Regions from separate parts of the Flexibacterium corallicola genome, predicted to be linked through region 3. Evidence: riboswitches for the same ligand, from Rfam matches in the RefSeq annotation. Region 3 holds a riboswitch; each other region holds the start of a gene.
The links. A riboswitch is a leader RNA that binds a small molecule or an ion and turns the genes downstream of it on or off. The one in region 3 is predicted to bind thiamine pyrophosphate.
Positions count from the first base shown of each region.

Region 1 (3,277 bases), 160 kb from region 3:
CCCGAACTGGCACTTCTGGAGCTGCCCATGCGCCTTATGCCCATCCCCTTACGTCAACACCTCCACTATCTTTTAGCGGGCGATGCTTCGATTGCATTCTCTGAAAAATTTCTGGGCCAGAAAATGCGGCACAGGGCACTGGTTGAAGCTTTGAAAAAAGGCCCTCAAAAAGACATTAGAGAAGCCATTGAAATATGTCAGGCCCATTCAGAAGGTTCGCTTCTGGCCTTTTACAACGCCCTAATGGAAACACTGGGGCGGGATGTGATGATGACCCGCAAGGACCTGGTTCTGGTGAAATGACAGCGCTCTTGACCATCTCAAAAGCGCTGCCAACTATCATCTGCTTTTACCTATTTGTTAGGGATGCCCCTAGCGAATTTCGACCGCATAGGTTTCAACCGGCGGAGCCTGTTCAATAAGACCGGCCTCTTTCAAGAACTGGGCAAAGCGCTCATAACGGCCACTGTCCAAAGCAGCTGGGCGCGCTGCAAAACGAGGCAGAGTGTCCGACCAGGCCCGCTGGTTCAGCTCGTCATCCAGCTTCGGATAGACTTCAAGGAACCCTTTCCATGAATCCTCCTGATGATTGAGCAGGTAAACCGTTGCCGCCTCAATAGCCGCAAGGAATTTGGCATAACGCGGATCTTCCACCTTGTCCTTGTGAGCGACATAAATCAGCTCATCATAAACAGGAACACCGTTCTCTTCGGGGAAAAAGGCACGCCCCTTGCCGCCTTCAATATTAATTTGCGTCAACTCGAAATTGCGATATCCACCGATCACCGCATCAACCCGGCCAGCTAGCAGGCTAGGAGACAAGGAGAAGTTCACATTGATCAGCTCCACATCATCTTTGCTCAGACCATTGCTTTTCAGCATCTGGTTCAACATGGCACTTTCAAAACCGACAGCAGAATGACCGATGGTCTTTCCCTTTAAGTCACTCAGGTTCTTAATGGGTCCATCTTCTAAAACAATCAAGGTGTTGAGCGGTGTGGCCACCAAAGTACCAATTCGTGCCAACGGCATACCCTCGTTAATTTGGGCATGGAGTGTCGGCTGGTAGGAAATGGCGATGTCGCCCTTACCCGCAGCCACAAGGCGCGGCGGCATGGCTGGATCTGCGGGCTCGATAAGCTCCACATCCAGCCCTTCCGCTTCAAAGAACCCGCGCGCCTGAGCAACAATAATCGGAGCGTGGTCCGGATTTGCGAACCAGTCCAGCAAGACAGTGAGTTTTTCGTTTGCGCTGGCCTGAATAGAGGAGGCAAGCAAGGCAGCAGCTGCCAGCGTTCCCAAAAGTTTCATAGAGAGTTCCCTCAATTAAAAATTTTTATTGCTCTTGCTGCCAATAAACCATCTTGGAAGTGGCATATTCGACAAGAGCGCGGAGTATGAGCACCATCGCAGCAAGCAGGATAAGCGCCGCAAACATGGTTGGTGTTTGCATGCGCGCATTGGCTTGCAACATGATAAAAGCCAGACCGCCTTTCGCCCCGACCCATTCGCCGACGATGGCGCCAATGGGTGCAAACACAGCAGCAATACGCAGCCCCGAAGACAACGCAGGAAGCGCTGCCGGAATGCGGATATACCAAAGCATTTGCCTTCGGTTCAGCCGGTACAGATGCCCCAGATCCAGCAGGGCCGTATCCGTTCGCCGTAACCCGTCATAGAAGGTTGAGGTGATCGAGAAAAAGATCACAAAAACCGCCATGATCACCTTGGAGGCCAGCCCGAACCCGAACCAGAGCACCAGCAAGGGCGCAATGGCGAACGCAGGAAAGGACTGGCTAGCGGTGATGGACGGCAACAGAAGACGGCGGATAAGGGAAGACCAACTCAGCAACAGGGCAAGGTAAATACCCGCCAAAGTACCAAAGACGAAGCCGAGCAACGTTTCACCGGCCGTGATACTTGCATGATAGAGCAGGTAAGACCACTGGGTGATAAGCGCGTCCCACACTGCAAAAGGCCCCGGCAGCATGTAGCGTGGTAGCTCGAAGAACCAGACAATGAACTCCCAAAGTAAAATGAAAACTGCAAGCCCGCCAGCACCCCTTAAAAGAGAAAGAAGTGACTTTTTAAGCATGCCTTGCTCCCTTTCTTTCCCGATTGAGAAAAGAGGGCAAACAGCACAGCCAAACACCAGCAGGCGTTCTATAGCAATCAAACATTAAAAGGATCTCCCGTCGCATAAATGCAGCATTGGTGGAGACCCGGGATTTGGGCTCAGGTTCCTGTCCCTTCGCCGGAATTACCCGGATCAGGTTCTAAGGGTTCGGCAGAGCCATCTCAGCTTTTATGGAAGCACCCCTCGGAATGGGGGCAGAATGACGATAGAAATTATATTTTTCAAGAAATCTTTTAGTTAAAACACAAGAGAGCGCTCTTCAGGCATGCGTTTCGTGTTCTAAAACAATACTTACTGCCAGGATTTAATGGCTTGAGCCAGAACGCGGCCCCCTTGCTCACCCTTTTCAAAGGTAAGAATTGCACGCTTTTGGTTGTTATAGAGCATCGGAATATCAATCCACTCCCGCTCACTGAGCCACGCCAGATTCTGGGAGATATCCTCGGATTGATCAGAAAGAGCTATCCAGAACAGATTGTCTGACACTTTCACCCATGCGCCAACCAGTTTTTCACCGCGCTCCGCTTCTGCGGTTTTCATGATCACGCCTGGCACCTCGGCGATCCCCTGACCACTAAAGCCCTCTGGCAGCTCAAAACGGATTTCCACCAGATGGCTTGCAGGAAGCGAACTATCTGCATTGGGCATGATCTTCATATTGATGTTCATGTCACGCTCGGGAAGCATCACCTTTGCGTTCACCGTATCGCCGCCAGTCTGGTTGCCTCTGTCCAAACTCCACAGAACCCGCCCGTGGGTAGCGCTGCCGGAACTGCCCGTCTCCGTCGGCTCTTCATAGAGGATACTTTGTAGGGCAACGGTTACCCCGCCAACATCAGATTCAATAGCCTTTGCCGGACGAACGGAATTGGTTTGCACCGGCTTTGACTGCATTGTTTCAGAATCAGGAACCACCGGCGGCGCAAGGGCGACGGCTTTTCCTGCATCAGAAGAAGATGAGGAGACTTTATAGTCCTCACCGCTTCCAGTTATTTTCAATGTGGTTACGTTTTTGGCATCCGGCGCAACCTGAAGGCTACTGTCCAGCAGGCGATCATCGTTCTTCTTGGGAGGTTCCGACTGCGGTTCCTGTACAGGTGCCGTTTCCTGCGTCTGTGAGGAATTCATAAGAGAATCCAG
Region 1 is NZ_JARRCW010000001.1:3,903,673-3,906,949, forward strand. It holds gene P6574_RS17130 (hypothetical protein) at 1-303, shown strand, start outside; gene P6574_RS17135 (ABC transporter substrate-binding protein) at 373-1,311, opposite strand; gene P6574_RS17140 (ABC transporter permease) at 1,337-2,095, opposite strand; TPP riboswitch at 2,229-2,331, opposite strand; gene P6574_RS17145 (hypothetical protein) at 2,429-3,277, opposite strand, start outside.
Region 1: linked by a shared signal. The riboswitch ahead of P6574_RS17140 (ABC transporter permease) and the one ahead of thiB (thiamine ABC transporter substrate binding subunit) in region 3 are both predicted to bind thiamine pyrophosphate.

Region 2 (3,277 bases), 1.9 Mb from region 3:
AACTGCCATCATGTATTTCTACTTCGATCGTATACCCGCCATTATTGACAAGGAAAATAATAGGATTGAGCTCATAGCGGATCATTGTAGAGAGCTCCTGTCCAGTCACCTGAAAAGAGCCATCACCAACTATTGCTACGACACGGCGCTTGGCATTGGAACCTACGGCATATCCCAAAGCGGCTCCAACCGACCAGCCGATAGAACCGTACTGCATCTGTATTTCAAAGCATGTACTATCAGGTAGTTTCAAAGCGGTTGCGTTGAACCATGTATCTCCAGTTTCAGCGATAAGAGCAAAGTTGGGTTGAAGCATATTTTGAATCCGGGAAAACAATGCCCGAGTTGTAACCTGTCCTTCCGGATCCGCCGCGACCTGAATTTGCGTAGGTTGGAAGTTTCGACGAAAAGCCTGCAGTGCCATCTCATTATGCACCAGTTTCTCACTCAGCTGGTCAAGAAAAGATTCCATAGACACAGGCCCGTAGGTTTGTCCTTCAACAACAATTCTGCCAGCATCAACCAATATCATCTTGGATCGATCCAGTAGCGCAGCATGGCCGACGGTACTGTAATCATTGAATCTCCCACCAGCTGCCAGAATCATATCTGAAGCTTCTATAATTTCTGCACATCCGCGTGAGCTGACAGGTCCCCAGTAGATGCCTATAAAATTATTATCACTTTCACGGTAAAAACTTTTTGCATCTGCCATCACTGCAGTCGCATATCCTGATACAGAAGACAGTTTATGAAAGGCGTCGATTGCGTTGAACGCACGTAAACGCGCTCCCCCAAGCAAAACAGGTTTTGTAGCATCATTTAACAGGCGTGCCGCATGCGATACCGCAGCAATACAGGCAGCCTCATCATTCTGACAGATCCTATCAAATTGTCGTGGCATAGCCGCAGACGTGATTGCAGAAGAAATGTTACAGGCAATTTCGATGTACACTGGCTTACGTTTCGTGAGGGCAACTTGAATCGCCTCATCTATTTGCCTAGGTGCCTCTCGTGGATCGATAATGACAGCATAAGCTGCCGTTACATTATTGTAGATACGCCTTTGATAGCCATAATCAATAGTTCCAAGTGTATGATGAAGAACTTCAGCTTCTGCAAGTGAATTGGTATTGGGAGCGCCAGAAACCACAATCAGTGGTAAATCCTCTGCAAAAGCACCTGCGACTGCATTTAGAGAACTTAACCCACCTACACTGTATGTCACAATGATGACACCGGGTGTTTGTGTTGCCCTTGCATAACCATCGGCAGCATAGCCAGCATTGAGTTCATTGCAGCAGCTGATCAATTGCAATCTCTCATTTGTAAGTAACTCATCAAGTAGGACAAGGTTGTAGTCTCCCGGCACTGTGAAGTAATGCGTTACACCTATTTGCTCCAAACGAGATGCAAGGTATCCCCCCACTGTTAAGTATGACATGACATATTTCCTTAATCTCATTAGAAACGCATCTAAGAAAATACTTCACATAGTCATTGTAGAATGTTGATAAATATATGATATATCGTCTTCAATGTGAAGTATATTTGATCATTTGTCAGTGTAGTACATGTCAGTCATCGGGCGCGATAATACTGTGCATGTACATCTTACTCACTTGCAATATGAACAAGCTAATTTAAGATATCCTTGCTGTACGATATTCTTCTGAGTTCTGTTGAGAGTGACTTAGTGTAATACTCACTATTTCCAATTTATGGATTTGAGTAGGCTTCCGAAGCTTGGAAATCAGTAAAACAAAATGGTTCAACAGTTCTTCACCGCTCTTAGGGGGAACTTGTCTTGACACTCATTCACATTCGTTCTAGCAAAACCACTTATGCAGGGGAGTCTCACCAAGGAGACTGAGAGGCTGACAGAGCAAATGCTCGGCGACGCGACCCTTTGAACCTGACCCAGTTGATACTGGCGGAGGAAGCACGGATCGCGTGGGGTGTTACAAAACCAGTGTAGAGTCCACGATCCAAACGGCAGAGTGTCTTCTGCAGTTTCCAGCCAAAATTCATCTGGTGTCTTTTTCGAGTTATGAACTTGAGGAGCACCATAATGACATTGTCCCAACCATCTATAACCACTGGGCGATTGCCCGCTTCGCAAAAAATTTATGTTAACGGTGAATTACACCCTGATATACGCGTCCCCATGCGAGAGATTTACGTTCACCTAACTGCCGGTGAACCTCCGCTTCCAGTTTATGATAGTTCTGGTCCATACACTGACCCTGAAGTACTGACGAATATTTCGGAAGGTTTACCAACCCTACGACAGAGCTGGATTGAAGCAAGAGGCGATACAGAAGAATATGAGGGACGCCATATCAAACCTGAAGACAATGGCTTTGCGAAAGGTGACCACCTTGTTGCTGATTTTCCGGTAAAACCACTCCCACGACGTGGTAAGGACGGACAACCTGTTACTCAGCTCGCTTATGCACGCGCAGGCGTGATCACACCGGAAATGGAGTTCGTCGCAATTCGTGAAAACCAATTACGAGAAACTCTACCCGAAGAGCGCTCAGGTAATGATTGGGGAGCCAATATTCCTGACTATGTAACACCGGAGTTTGTGCGCAAGGAAATTGCAGCAGGCCGCGCAATTATTCCCTCCAATATAAATCACCCAGAGAGCGAGCCGATGATTATTGGACGGAACTTTCTGGTCAAAATCAACGCTAACATGGGTACATCCGCCGTTACTTCCTCTATGGAAGAAGAGGTTGACAAGATGGTATGGGCGATCCGGTGGGGCGCGGATACCGTAATGGACTTATCTACCGGACGGAATATTCACAACACCCGAGAATGGATCATTCGTAACAGCCCTGTACCAATTGGGACTGTACCGCTTTATCAAGCTCTTGAAAAGGTGAATGGAATTGCCGAAAACTTAACCTGGGAAATTTTCCGTGATACCTTGATCGAGCAGGCAGAGCAGGGTGTAGACTATTTCACCATCCATGCTGGGGTGCGCCTGCATATGGTACCTATGACCGTTAACCGCGTTACTGGCATTGTATCACGCGGGGGCTCTATCATGGCAAAATGGTGTCTGCACCATCATAAGGAAAGTTTCCTCTATGAACACTTCTCCGAGATCTGCGATATTTGCCGACAGTATGATGTGGCCTTTTCATTGGGGGATGGCCTTCGTCCGGGGTCAATTGCTGATGCCAATGATGATGCTCAGTTTGCGGAGTTGGAAACACTTGGTGATCTGACAAAAATTGCCTGGGCCAGGGATTGTCAGGTAATG
Region 2 is NZ_JARRCW010000001.1:2,208,926-2,212,202, reverse strand. It holds gene P6574_RS09565 (thiamine pyrophosphate-binding protein) at 1-1,444, opposite strand, end outside; TPP riboswitch at 1,839-1,959, shown strand; gene thiC (phosphomethylpyrimidine synthase ThiC) at 2,072-3,277, shown strand, end outside.
Region 2: linked by a shared signal. The riboswitch ahead of thiC (phosphomethylpyrimidine synthase ThiC) and the one ahead of thiB (thiamine ABC transporter substrate binding subunit) in region 3 are both predicted to bind thiamine pyrophosphate.

Region 3 (3,277 bases):
TTTATTGGCACAAAGCAAGGCAGTTGTGCGCTCGTCAACCCGTTGTTCAAGCTCCTGCGCAATGGCTTTTTCCTTGTACATCAGCAAAAGCAACCGCCGCCGCCGCTGCCAAAGCCCCCACACACCAAGGGAACTGCCAAGCACAAAAGCAGCAGTGGCAATGCTTATCCAGATCGCCAGAGTGCGTGCATTTGATACATCAATGAACGTGAGAACTCTCCACCCCAAGGGCGCGACGGTTTGCTCCAGTTTCAAAAGCGGGGCTGCGGGGGCCAGTTCACTGGCTTGAAACAGCTCAAGGCCCAGAAGGGTTCGGCCCCTGACAAGGTTAAGCTGGTCGGGCGGTGCACTTGTGGTTTTTTGCTCTGTTACAGCAAAGCGGCGCCCTCTCAGCTCCGGCCTGTTGCTTGCAACAATATGGCCGCTCTCATCAACGGCAAACACGCCATTCGCACTCAAAGCCCATGTTTGTTCTACCCCTGAAAGGCTCACTCTCACGGCGATTATACCCAGCTGGGCTTCCCTCTCCCTTACAGCGAAGGCAAATACATAGCTGGTTTGCTTATTGCTCCCGCGAACGATGAGCTGGCGGCCCAGCCGTCCTTGAGTGGCAGATTTAAAAGCTTCGGGCGCTGCGAACCTACCTTTATTGGCCAAGGCATCCCTTGAAAGCAAATTCGTGACAGTGAAGTCTGTTTCCGGCGAGAAAAACCAAACCTCATCCGCGCCGGACATTCCGGCAATCAAACGGGCAATACGCCTTGCCGAGCGAACGTCTTTATTCTTGAAAGCTGCCTTCACTTCGCCGCTTCTTGCAAGAATGGGGGCCAGCAAGCGAAACTTATCCAGATGCTGTTCCAGATTTGCCGATTGAACAGACAATGTGGACAGGCCCTTTTCGCCAACATCCTCTAAAAATTTCTGCTCGCACATGACCCATGTAAGCGCCCCTGCTATCAGGCTGGTCAACAGCACCGCCAGCATGACAACCGGAGTTCTCCAGTGGGGTGAACGCGCAGAGTTTATGTTGGCGTGTCTAATGATATGCATGGATTGCTCTACCCACACATATTACTATGCAAGTGCAGCACGATTGATCATGGTGAAAATGGTTTGCCCCTCCAGCACTGATCCGGCTTTCATAAACGAAACTACTAGCCTTATTTGGGGGATGCCCTATCCCCGACAAACCTAATTAAGCCTGAAAACACCAGTTTTCCAAGCTCCTTTTCCCTAAAGTTGTAAGGTAGCCCCCTAGTTATGGCCACCAACTCTTCTTTGAGGGGACAACCCCTTTGATATATACCCAACTGATACTTCCAGAAGTTCCCGCGCATATTCGGTTGCGCTTGGGGTTGCCACCCGTTAAGAAAAGCCCGACCTCGGGGTGCGCGCAGATGCCGCGCTGAGATGCATTTTTTTTTGCAAACCCGTTGAACCTGAACCGGCTAGAACCGGCGGAGGGAAAGGTATTGGTTTCGATCCTCCTTACCCTCTCGCCGCAATTGAGGATGACATGAAACATCTGCTATTTGCTGCGGGACTGTTGAGCACAACACCGGCTTTTGCCGCTGACAATCCACAGTTGACAATTTACACCTACGACAGCTTTGTTTCCGACTGGGGCCCGGGCCCGAAAGTGGAAGAAGCCTTTGAGGCCATTTGTAACTGCGACTTGAACCTTGTTGGTGTTGAAGATGGCGCCGCACTGCTGTCGCGCCTGCGTTTGGAAGGGAAAAACACCAAGGCCGATATGGTGCTGGGGCTGGATACCAACCTTCTGGACAAGGCCAAAAAAACCGGCCTGTTCGCACCGCACTCCGTGAAGGCTGACTACACCTTGCCAATCGAGTGGAGCGACGAGACTTTTGTGCCCTATGACTGGGGCTATTTCGCCTTTGTTCATAAAGACGGTGCGCAAGTGCCGACAAATTTCCGCGATCTGGCTGCAAGCGACACCAAAATCCTGATACAGGATCCTCGCTCTTCCACACCCGGCCTCGGGCTTCTTTTATGGGTGAAAGCGGCCTATGGGGATGAAGCTCCGAAAATCTGGGCAGACCTTGCAGATAACATTGTAACCGTGACCAAAGGCTGGTCCGAAGCATATGGTCTGTTCCTTGAGGGCGAGGCCGATATGGTGCTCAGCTACACCACATCTCCCGCTTACCATCTGATTGCAGAGGAAGATGCCAGTAAAAAAGCTGCCGCCTTTGATGAAGGGCACTTTATGCAAGTTGAAGTGGCTGCGAAACTGGCGGGCACCGACCAGCAGGAATTGGCCGATCAGTTCCTGAACTTCATGGTATCGGATGCTTTCCAGCAGATCATTCCAACAACCAACTGGATGTACCCTGCCGTGACACCGGCAGCAGGTTTGCCAAAAGGTTTTGAAACGCTGCTCATCCCTGAAAAATCTTTGTACCTTGAACCAACCGAGGCTGTTGCTGCACGAGATGAGGCTCTGCCCGAATGGCTGAACGCGCTCAGCCAGTAAACCCGTTTGCGGGTATCGCCGCGGCAGGACTTGTCGCGGCGCTTATTATTGGCACCTTGGCCGCAGTGGCCTTTCACGCCGAGGCGGGGCATGGTATTGGCCCCTCAGACTGGTCGGCCCTGCGGTTCACCCTTACACAAGCTGCGCTTTCAGCGCTTATCAGTGCGCTTCTTGCCATTCCGGTGGCCCGCGCCTTGGCACGCAGGCGCTTTTGGGGCCGCCGTTTCCTGATTGCAATTTTAGGAGCCCCCTTCATCCTACCCGTCATCGTAGCAATCCTCGGGCTGCTACAGGTCTTCGGGCGTTCGGGCTGGATTTCGGATATCTTGGGCCTATTCGGGTTACCGCCCTTGCGTATCTATGGCCTGCATGGCGTTGTTCTTGCTCACGTATTTTTCAATCTACCTTTAGCAACACGCCTGCTGTTGCAAGGCTGGCAGGAAGTTCCCTCAGAACGGTTTCGACTGGCGGCACAGTTGGGATGCGAAGGAACTGCTTTATTTCGCTTGATAGAGCTGCCAATGCTCTCCCGGATTCTACCCGGTATTCTCGCTGTTATTTTCTCCATTTGCCTCACAAGTTTTGCTGTTGCACTGACATTGGGCGGCGGCCCACGGGCCACGACAGTCGAGCTGGCGATTTATCAAGCCTTTACCTATGATTTTGATCTTGGACGCGCAGCGCTTCTTTCAACCGTTCAGATACTACTCACAACAACCGCCGCAGTTGCAGCCTTGAAACTTTCACGTACCGATGGATTTGGAGCGGGGCTTGACCATG
Region 3 is NZ_JARRCW010000001.1:4,060,884-4,064,160, forward strand. It holds gene P6574_RS17800 (sensor histidine kinase) at 1-1,050, opposite strand, end outside; TPP riboswitch at 1,374-1,484, shown strand; gene thiB (thiamine ABC transporter substrate binding subunit) at 1,517-2,497, shown strand; gene P6574_RS17810 (thiamine/thiamine pyrophosphate ABC transporter permease ThiP) at 2,473-3,277, shown strand, end outside.